DNA from 3 places in the Streptomyces laurentii genome. Region 3 is predicted to be linked to each of the others. Evidence: riboswitches for the same ligand, from Rfam matches in the RefSeq annotation. Region 3 holds a riboswitch; each other region holds the start of a gene.
What was found. Region 3 has a riboswitch for cyclic di-AMP ahead of ABZ693_RS29440 (M23 family metallopeptidase). Riboswitches for the same ligand answer to the same signal wherever they lie in the genome.

Region 1: it holds a riboswitch for cyclic di-AMP, as region 3 does, so the genes downstream of both, ABZ693_RS32890 (M23 family metallopeptidase) here and ABZ693_RS29440 (M23 family metallopeptidase) in region 3, are expected to answer to the same signal.
Region 2: it holds a riboswitch for cyclic di-AMP, as region 3 does, so the genes downstream of both, ABZ693_RS19800 (transglycosylase SLT domain-containing protein) here and ABZ693_RS29440 (M23 family metallopeptidase) in region 3, are expected to answer to the same signal.

Annotation. Positions count from the first base shown of each region.
Region 1 is NZ_JBEYHT010000083.1:12,258-15,491, reverse strand. It holds gene ABZ693_RS32895 (SGNH/GDSL hydrolase family protein) at 1-786, opposite strand, end outside; gene ABZ693_RS32890 (M23 family metallopeptidase) at 939-2,006, opposite strand; cyclic di-AMP (ydaO/yuaA leader) riboswitch at 2,011-2,184, opposite strand; gene ABZ693_RS32885 (tyrosine-protein phosphatase) at 2,555-3,234, shown strand, end outside.
Region 2 is NZ_JBEYHT010000030.1:52,375-55,608, reverse strand. It holds gene ABZ693_RS19810 (ABC transporter ATP-binding protein) at 1-26, opposite strand, end outside; gene thpR (RNA 2',3'-cyclic phosphodiesterase) at 201-818, opposite strand; gene ABZ693_RS19800 (transglycosylase SLT domain-containing protein) at 916-1,626, opposite strand; cyclic di-AMP (ydaO/yuaA leader) riboswitch at 1,631-1,793, opposite strand; gene ABZ693_RS19795 (fibronectin type III-like domain-contianing protein) at 2,107-2,466, opposite strand; gene ABZ693_RS19790 (TetR family transcriptional regulator) at 2,501-3,178, shown strand; gene ABZ693_RS19785 (SMI1/KNR4 family protein) at 3,203-3,234, opposite strand, start outside.
Region 3 is NZ_JBEYHT010000062.1:18,375-21,608, reverse strand. It holds gene ABZ693_RS29440 (M23 family metallopeptidase) at 69-1,178, opposite strand; cyclic di-AMP (ydaO/yuaA leader) riboswitch at 1,190-1,336, opposite strand; gene ABZ693_RS29435 (PP2C family protein-serine/threonine phosphatase) at 1,627-2,988, opposite strand; gene ABZ693_RS29430 (MFS transporter) at 3,081-3,234, opposite strand, start outside.

The DNA.
Region 1 (3,234 bases), on a different contig from region 3:
GAGCAGGTCGGGACGCTTGGCCTCGACGTGATCGCCGGAGCTCTCGCCGCGCAGCCGGCGGCCGATCCACGGGACGAGGTACTCCTTCGCCCAGTGCATGTCGTCCTTGCGGACCTCCAGGGTGCCGCGCGGCGCCTGCGGCGGCCACGCCTGCTCGGGGTCGGCCGGCACCTCCAGGCCGAGGACCTGGGCGGCGCGCAGCGCGACCCTGGTGTGCCCCTCGGGCGAGAGGTGCAGCCGGTCGTCGTCCCAGGCGCGGCGGTCCTGGACGGACCGCAGCGACCACAGGTCGAGTACCGGGCAGCCGTAGCGGTCGGCGACGGCCCGTACGTGCCCGTTGTACGTGGCGATCTTGCCGCGCAGGTGCTTGAGCAGCGGCACGTCGCGGGTGTCGAAGCCGGTCGCCACCATGACGGTGCCGACGGCGGAGCTCAGGTCGGCGATGGCGCTCTCGAAGCGCTCGGCGACGTCGTCGGGGTCCGTGCCGGGGCGGATGATGTCGTTGCCGCCGGCGCAGATGGTCACCAGGTCCGGGGCGAGTTCCTTCGCCCGCGGGATCTGTTCCGTGACGATCTGGTCGAGCAGGCGCCCCCGTACGGCCAGGTTGGCGTAGCGGAAGGCGTCGTCCTCCGGCATCCGGTCGCCCAGCAGGACCGCGAAACGGTCCGCCCAGCCGACGAACGTCCCGTCGGGCCCGGGGTCGCCGACGCCCTCCGTGAAGCTGTCACCGATCGCCGCGTACGACCCGAACGCGTTCTTGTCTCTGGTTGTCGAATCGTCTGCCACGGGAGCATCTTTCCCGGACGGATGTGACCTACGCGACCGTAAGGAGGGGTTGACGACGGGTGATATATGCCACCGATAAAGATTCGACCAAATCGGAATACGGGAAAACCCCCGGCGCGGGTGCGCCGGGGGCTTCGGTCCGCCGCCTCGGATCAGACGCTGACGCCGTGCTGCCGCAGGGCGGCCAGCGGGTCGATGTCGGAGCCGTAGTCCGGCCCGGTGCGCATCTCGAAGTGCAGGTGCGGGCCGGTCACGTTGCCGGTCGCGCCGGAGAGGCCTATCTGCTGGCCGCCGGTGACGGTCTGGCCGGCGGAGACGGAGATCGACGAGAGGTGCCCGTACTGGGAGTAGGTGCCGTCGGCGTGCTTGATCACGACCTGGTTGCCGTACGAGCCGCCCCAGCCGGCGGAGTAGACGGTGCCGGGGCCGACCGCGCGGACGGTGGTGCCGGTGGCGGCGGTGAAGTCGACACCGGTGTGGTAGCCGGAGGACCACAGGGAGCCGGAGGCGCGGTACGGGGTGGAGGTGCCGCCGCTGACGGGGGCGCCCCAGCCGGAGGAGGAGGTCGCGCCGGTCGACGCGGACGCCGAGGCCGAGGAGGAAGGCGCGGCCGAGGACCCGGTGGAAGAAGTCCCGGTGGACGAAGACCCGGTGGACGAAGACCCGGTGGACGAAGACGCGGAGGCCGAGGAGGACGCCGGGGCGGCGGTCCCGGTGGCCGGGGCGGCGGCGGTGCGCTCGCCGCCGCGCGAGGCGCGGGCGGCGGACGCGCCGGCGCTCCGCGCGTCGTCCTGCGGGGCGGCAGCCTTCGGCGCGGCGGGGGCCTGGCCGGTGTGCGCGGCGCGGAGGACGAGCTTCGTGCCCGGGAAGATCAGCGACGGGTTCTCGCCGACGGTCTGGCGGTTGTCGCGGTACAGCTGGTGCCAGCCGCCGGCCAGCCGGTGCTCGGCGGCGATCTTGGACAGATGGTCCCCGCGCACCACGGTGTACGCCTTCGCCGGGGCGCCGGCACCGAAGGTGGCGGCCGGGCCCGCGGCGGGAACGGCCGCGGGGACCGCCGCGGCGACGGCGTGCCGGGGCACGGCGGCGGGCTCGGCGGCGTGGGCGCCGGTCGCGCCGATCAGCGGCAGCGCGACGACGGCGCCGCCGGCGCTCGCGGCGGCGAGTCCCCGGCCGAACGGGCGGATCCTGCGACGGCGGTGCTTACCCTTCGCGGGCATGACGAATTCCTCTCCGTCGCCTGCGAGGTGAGCTGTCGGGTTCGGACGGGAGATGTCCGGCCGCGTGGGTACGCGGCTTCACCCCGAGCCGTCCTTCGTGACGCGCCTTTGCGAGCGCCGAGGGACCGGCGTGTTACCTGGGTCCCCCGCTCCTGCCGAGTACGGGTGAGTGCGGATTCCGGGCGGTGGCAGGATTCGGCGGTCCGTCCGGAGTGAACGCGACGCTAGACGAGCGAAGTCGACGGGAACAAGCCGCCGTAATCCCTTTTCCCATGATCGCGTCCTTTCCGGACGGAATTCCCGTCACTCCGCGCCGATGACGGACTCTCGGTTTTCCTTTCCCTGAAGGGAATTGGAAAAGACGATCAACAACGGTCCGTCAGCATATGACGCTGCTCACGTCCGGATTCCCATCTCCCCAGTAACCAGGGCGCGTTATACCGAACCCAGCAATTCGGACAGATCGCTCATCATTACCCCCGAGGGGTGCACCCTGAAGCAGGCCCCGGGATGATGCCGGAATAACGATCCCGAGAGCAGGAGCGACCGTGACGCGCGAGACGACCGAGCCCGAACTCACCGGCGTACGCAACTTCCGTGACCTGGGCGGACTGCCGACCGCGGACGGCCGGGCCGTCCGCGCCGGGCGGCTCTTCCGCAGCGGCCACCTGGCGCACGCCACCACCGAGGACGCGGCCTTCCTCACCACCCTGTCCCTGCACACGGTGTTCGACCTCCGCAACGACGCCGACCGACGCCTGGAGGGGCCGGACGTGGCCCTGCCCGGCGTGACGAACGTGAACATCCCGCTCAGCGACCCCGCCGACGGCAAGGACTTCTGGAAGCTGGTGCGCTCCGGCGAACTGGCGCAGCTGCGCGGGATCCTGGGCGAGGGCCAGGCGGCGGGCCGGATGACCCACTCGTACCAGCGGATGATCGTCGAGCGGACCGCGGAGCACAGCCGGATCCTGCACACGATGGCCGGGGAGAGCGTTCCGGCGCTGATGCACTGCGCGGCCGGCAAGGACCGGGCGGGGCTCGCGATCGCGATCTCCCTGCTGGCGGTCGGGGTCGAGCGGGAGGCGATCGAGGCGGACTATCTGAAGTCCAACGCCCCGCACCGGCGCTACAAAATAGAGCGCAGCTCCACCGCTCCGGACGGGATGTCACCGGAGGTGATGGAGCTGCTGGCCCCGCTCTTCGACGCGCGGGTGGAGTACCTGCGCGC
Region 2 (3,234 bases), on a different contig from region 3:
ACTCGCGGTGATTCAGACAATCCCATCCCAACCCTGTTTTGTCGGACCGACAGGACAGGGTCCGCAGTCTTCCGCCCCGACGGCGCGCGGGTCCACGCGTTTTTCCACCGGGCGGGCGCGGACGACGCGATCCGGCCGGTGATCAGGGGTGACGGGCGGGGAGGGAGGGGATGCGGGGGCGCGGGGCTACCCGGCCGGGGTCACCCGGCGTCCGGGTGCGGGGCGTGGTCCGTGATCTCCGTGCCGGCGAAGGGCCAGGCCGCTATGTCGCGGTAGTGGATCGGTCCCGGGCCGCGGCCCGTGTTGCTGCCGACGAGATGCAGTCGCCCGGTCCGCCAGCTCCGGCCGGTGAAGCCGGCCAGGCCGGCCGCGGCCTCCACGACGGAGCCCGTGTCGCCGCGGCGGGCCCGGGCCAGGGTGAGATGCGGGCGCAGCGGACGGCCTTCGAAGGGGATGCCGCACGCGCGTACGGCGGCGCGTACGTCCTCGGCGAGGAGGTGCAGTCCGTCGAGGTCGCCGTCGACGCCGGTCCACAGCACCCGCTCGTCGAAGTGGCCGCCGCCGCGCAGCGTCAGTTCCAGGGCGCCGCGGGTGGCGGCCAGCCCGGCGATCGGGGGCTGCAGCAGCGGTACGGCCGCGATCGGCAGCTCACCGAGGAAGGCCAGGGTGATGTGCCAGTCCTCGATGCGGTTCCACCGCATGGCGGGGTACGCCTCGTAGGCGGGCCGGAGCTCCCGCGCCAGTTCGTCCTTCGCTTCGTCGGGCGGCGCCAGGGCGATGAACACCCGAACGGTCGCGGCCTGGGGCTGTGCGTTCACGGAGGACTTCGTACCTTGTCGCGTGCCGCGCGGTCCATTCCGGCCCCGGATCACGTGGATCCGGGGCCGGAGCGGCGGGTGCGGGGCGCGGGGGCCGTCAGTAGGCGCCGAAGACGTTGTCGATGGAGCCGTAGCGGTCGGCGGCGTAGTTGCAGGCCGCGGTGATGTTGGCGACCGGGTCGTACGAGTCCAGGGCGGTGCCGGCCACGTGGTAGGCGCGGAAGGTGGGGTCGATCACCTGGAGCAGGCCCTTGGACGGGATGCCGTTGATGGCGTTGATGTCCCAGTTGTTGATGGCCAGCGGGTTGCCGGAGGACTCGCGCATGACGTTGCGGTAGATGCCGTTGTACGTGCCGGGGATCCCGTTGCGGCTCATGATGTCGAGCGACTCGCGGATCCAGCCGTCGAGGTTGTTCGTGTACGCGACGGTCTTCACGGCGGTCGTGGCCGCCTTCGCGACGGCGGGGGCGACGTTGAGGGTCAGGCCCGGGCGGATGTGCATCGGGTCGGCGCCGATGGCCACCTTGTTGTCCTGGTAGACCTTCTGCCAGCCGCCCTGCACCGCGTACTTCGCGGCAATGGCGGAAAGCGAGTCGCCGGCGACGACGGAATACCGGACGGGAGCGGCCGTGACCGCCGCCTTTTCGACTGCGACGGTCTTGGTCGCGAGCGTCGAGGCCTGCGGAGTGGCCGCGACGGCGGCCGTGGCACCGATCAGCGGCAGGGCGACGGCGATGCCGCCGGCCAGGGCGATTCCGCGGGTGAGCGGGGTGAACAGGGCGCGTCGGGGCGTCCGGGATCCACGCATGGCGTTGTCCTCTCCTCCGCCTACGAGGTGAGCTGTCGGGTTCGGGCAGGAGATGCCCGGCCGCGCCGTGGCGCGGCTTCACCCCAAGCCGGATCCGGGAACACCGGAGCCGGCGGAGAACCTGGGTCCCCCGCTCCTGCCGGGTGGTGGGTGGGTGATGTCCAAACGGCGGCAGGACTCGGCGTTCCGTCTGGCTGAGGCGTGACCGTATGCGAAAACAAAGACCGAAAACAAGATGGAAAGAGATCGTAAAGATCGTCTATTCCGGAACTCCGTAAAGGATCATTCCGCCCGGAACCGGCATGCCGTCAATCGCTATTCGCGAGGCTCGAATTGACGGCGCACCAGCGTCCCCGACCCACCCCTCGTCGTGACCTGAATCACTCCCGGGCGCAATAACCCCAAGGCAGACCAAGCTTCCAATCCACCCATTATGGAAATAACAGCACATTGACCGATTTACACCCTTTCGCCCCACCGTCAGGCCGGTGGCGCGGCAGGTGGGACGGGATGTGCGGGGCCGGGCGGCGGTGCGGTCACTCCCCGGCCGGCCGCGCCGGCGCGCCGATCAGCTCCTCGCCGAGCGCGTCGACGCCGGTGCCCAGGCGTACGGCGTACGGCGTACCGGCCGGGCTCGGTGATCCACGCCCGCTCCGGCACCGACCAGTACTGGAAGGCGCGCGGCGCGAGGTCGATCGTGATCGTGGTGTCGGTGCCCGCCTCCGCGCGGACGACGGCGGACCCGGCCGGCCAGAGCGCCGGGCGGGAGCTGACCCGGCTCGTCGCCGGATGGGACGGACCGCAGATCCTCTCCCTCTCCTTCCCCGGCGAGATCGGCATCCCCGCGCACCTCGAACAGGACGAGACGCTCGCGGTGACGTCCGCCGCCGGGGACGGGGCGACCGCGCCCGCCGCGCCCGGCGGCTCGCCGGCCCGTACGCCGGACAGCGCCACCTCGGACGCGTCGGACGCACCGGACGCACCGGACGCACCGGACGCGTCGGATGCGTCGGGCCTGGGGACCTCCGGGAAACGGGCCGCCGTCGTCACGGCGGCCTCGCACCTCTACGCCCTGCACGGCTCCTACGAGACGTCCGTGCAGGCCGTGGCCGACGAGGCGGGGATCACGCGGGCGGCGCTCGTGCACCTCGCCCCGACGAAGCAGGCCCTCCTGGACCTCGTCCTGACCACGCTCGTCACCGAGGCCGACGCCGAGCCGTGGGCCCGCCACCTCACGACCCGCCCCCGGTGGCGGACGGCCGCCGACGCGGTGCCGGTCTGCGAGGCGACCGTACCGTCGCACCCCGCCCACGCCTTCATGACCGACCGGCCGGCCACCGCGCGGCGCGGTCTGACCACCCACCTCGCGGAACTCGGCGTGCCCGACGCGGCGAGGGCCGCCGACTGGGTCGTCGCGGTCGGCCTCGGCGTCATGATCGCCTGGCTGTACGACCCGGAGGGCGTGGACCCGGACACGGCCCTCGACCCGGCCACGATCCTCGCCGCGCACACTCCCGCGCGCGGGGCGGAGGCGAGGGCCACGAGCCGCTGACGGCCCTCGGCGCGCGCCTGGCCGTCAGGGCAGGAACGTGTACGACGGACCGTCGG
Region 3 (3,234 bases):
AACGGATGACAGGCGGGGCAGGCAGGGCAGATGAAGCAGGCAGAGCGGACTGGGCAGGCGACAGACGGTCAGATGCCCAGGCCCTTGGAGCGGAGCCAGGCCGCCGGGTCGAGCCGGGAGTCCGACGCGGTGTGGACCTCGAGGTGGAGGTGCGGGCCGGTCACGTTGCCGGTCGCGCCGACCCGGCCGATGGTCTCGCCGGTGCCGACGGACTGTCCGGCGCTCGCCGTCATCGAGGACAGGTGGCAGTACCAGACCTCGGTGCCGTCCTCGAGCTCCAGGACGATCCGGTAGCCGTACGAGCCGGACCAGGCGGCCGACTTGACGGTGCCGCCGTGCACGGCCTTGACCGGCGTGCCGGTGGGGGCGGCGAAGTCCAGGCCGGTGTGGTAGCCGGAGGACCACATCGAGCCGGCCTCGCCGTAGGTGGAGGTCAGCGTGTACGAGGAGGTCGGCAGCGCGAAGCTGGCGGCGAGCTTGGCCAGCCGCTCGGCCTCCGCCTTCGCCGCGGCCTTCGCCGCGGCCTCGGCCTCGGCCTTCTTCTTCGCCTCGGCGGCCGCCTTCTCGGCGGCGTCGGCCTTGGCGCCGGCCTCCTTGGCGGCCTTCTCGGCCGCGGCCTTCTCCGCCTCCGCCTTCTCGGCGGCGTCGGCGGCGGCCTGCTGCTGCTCGGCCTGCTGGAGGATGCGGGCGCGCAGCGCCTCGCCGGCGTCGCTCGAGGTCTGCGTCCGGGCCTGCGTGCCGGCCTCGTCGGCGGGGGTGGTGTAGGTCAGCGCGGTGAGCGGCTGGGTGGCGGCGTTGCCCGCGGCGGTGGCGGCGTTGCCCTGCTTCTCGTCGCCGCTGCCTATCAGCTTGCCGACGCCCGGGAGTTCGGACACGTCGGGCAGGTCGACGTCCGGGAGACCGACGTCCGGGAGGGCGATGGAGACCGGCGGCTTCTGCTGCGCGGTGGCCAGGCCGCCCGCGCCGACGGCGGCGATCACACCGACGCCGAGGACGGTGGAGGAGCGGGCGAAGTTGGAGCGCTTGGCGACGCGGTGCCGGCCGCCGGAACGGCTCTGGGCCCGCAGAGAGTCCTCAGTGGGGTTCCACTCCTCCGTCACCCCGTCCGTGGTGTCGTATCCACCGGGACCGTCGTAGGACGCGAAGGGGCTGTGCGGAGTGGGGGGGTTGGAGGCCACGGAGGCGCTCTCCTTTCCTTCCTTCTCGCCTACCGGGTTAGCTGACGGGTTCGGAGCAGGAAGGTCTCCTACGGGTGTGTCGCACGGGTGCGACAGGACCCGATTCACCCCAATTGGTGGTTCCCCGGTTCCCTGACGGGATTCGGCGCATGCGCACGGTGCCGCCTCTTGCGACGGCTGGGACGACCGCGCTGCGTTATCGAACGTTAATAGACGCGGGCGACGGATTCCAAGCCGTCCCCTGTGATCGTTCATGGGAATGGGGTGGATTGGCCCGAGTTGACCACCCTTCAGAAAGGTTTCGGCATGCATTAATTATGTGACAGCACTTCAGTTGTTACCGGAGCGAGATCCTTCGACTACGCCCTGTCATCACTTTTCGTCGCCTCTTCGCAAGCTTCTTCGCAAGCTTCTTCGCGAGCTTCTTCGCCGGCCTTTCCTCGGCCTTTCACGACCCCTCGGACGGCCCATTCGACGGCCCGTCCGACGCCCTGCCTGACGGGCCAATCGACGGGCCGATCGACGACCTGTCCGACGGTCCGTCCGCCGGCACCACCGGCATCGTCCGCCGCCGCTCCGGCTCCCCCGCCCCGGGCCGGCCGACCGCGAGCAGCGCCATGTCGTCCGTCGTCGCGCCGCCCGTGTGCCGGCGGACGTCCGCCACCAGCGCGTCCAGAAGCTCCTCCGGCCCCGGGAAGATCCGTCCCGTCAGCCGCTCCGCCGGGTCGTAGAAGACCCCGTGCGCGTCCCGCGCCTCCGAGAGCCCGTCCGTGTAGAACAGCAGGGTCGCGCCCGGCGGATACGGCGTCTCGTCGGCCCGGTCCGGCCACTCGGCCACGTCCCCCAGCCCGAGCGGCAACGCCGGCTCGCTCGGCCGGAGCGGCAGTAGCCCCCCGTCCGCGTACAGCAGCAGCGGCTCGGGGTGCCCGCGGTTGATCACCCGGACCAGCCCGGCGCATCCGCCGGGCCCCCACGTTCCGCGGGGCTTCTCCCCCGCGCCGGGGAACTCGGCGAGGACGGCCGTGGTGAACCCCTCGAACGCGTCGAGGTCGTCCCGCCGTTCGCCCTCCCGGGCCAGCGCCCGTTCGAGCCGCGCCGCCACCCCCGCGAGCGTCGCCTCCTGCTCGGCCGCCTCCCGGAACGCCCCGATGACGACGGCCACCGCCTCCACCGCGTCCATGCCCTTGCCGCGCACGTCGCCGACCACCAGCCGTACGCCGTGCGGGGTGTCCTGGACGGCGAACAGGTCGCCGCCGATGAACGCGCCCGCCTGCGCCGCCTCGTACCGCGCGGCGATCCGCAGCCCGCAGATACGTTCCGCCGGCTCGGGCAGCACCGCGCGCTGGGCCGCCTCCGCGATCACCCGGGCCGAGGCCAGCCGCTCGCCGCTGCGCTGCACCACCCGGCTGATCAGCACCGCGAGCGCGGAGACCGTGACGACGGTCAGCGTCTCGGTGATCGAGAGGACGATGTTCGTCTGCTTGTGGAAGAAGAGCAGCCCGGTGCTGGCCAGGACGGCGGCGATCCCGGTCAGCAGGGTCGTCAGGGTGGAGAAGAACGGGGCGGCGACCAGCGGCGCCACCGGGAGCAGGGGCGCCGCCGTGTACATGGGCGGAGTCAGCAGGTCATATGCCACCCCGCCCGCGATCACCAGTGGGGGAAGGGCTCTCAGGAAGCGCCGGGCGCCGCGGTACGGGCCGAGGGCGGCGTCGTCGTCCGCGCGGCCCCATCCTCGCCCCCGGCCACGGCCGGAGGCCTGAGCGCGGCCGTGGCCCGGGCTCCGCCCGCGCCGCACCGCCGCTCGCGCCACCTGTGCTCCTCGTGACCTGTGCTTCTCGTGCTTCGCGGCCCCCGGGTCTCCCCAGGGGCCGCGAGCTTCCCAAGCTCCCTCCCAGAGTGCGGTCAGGCGGTGGCGCCCGGCGACCGCGCGTCCGCCGTCCGGCGTACGGCGAGCCGGCCGCCCCGGGCGAGCGCCGCCATCGCCGCCGCGCACCCGAGGCCGACCGCGCACAGCACCAGCCAGGGCGTGGCCGACCAGCCGGTCACGTCGAGGAGG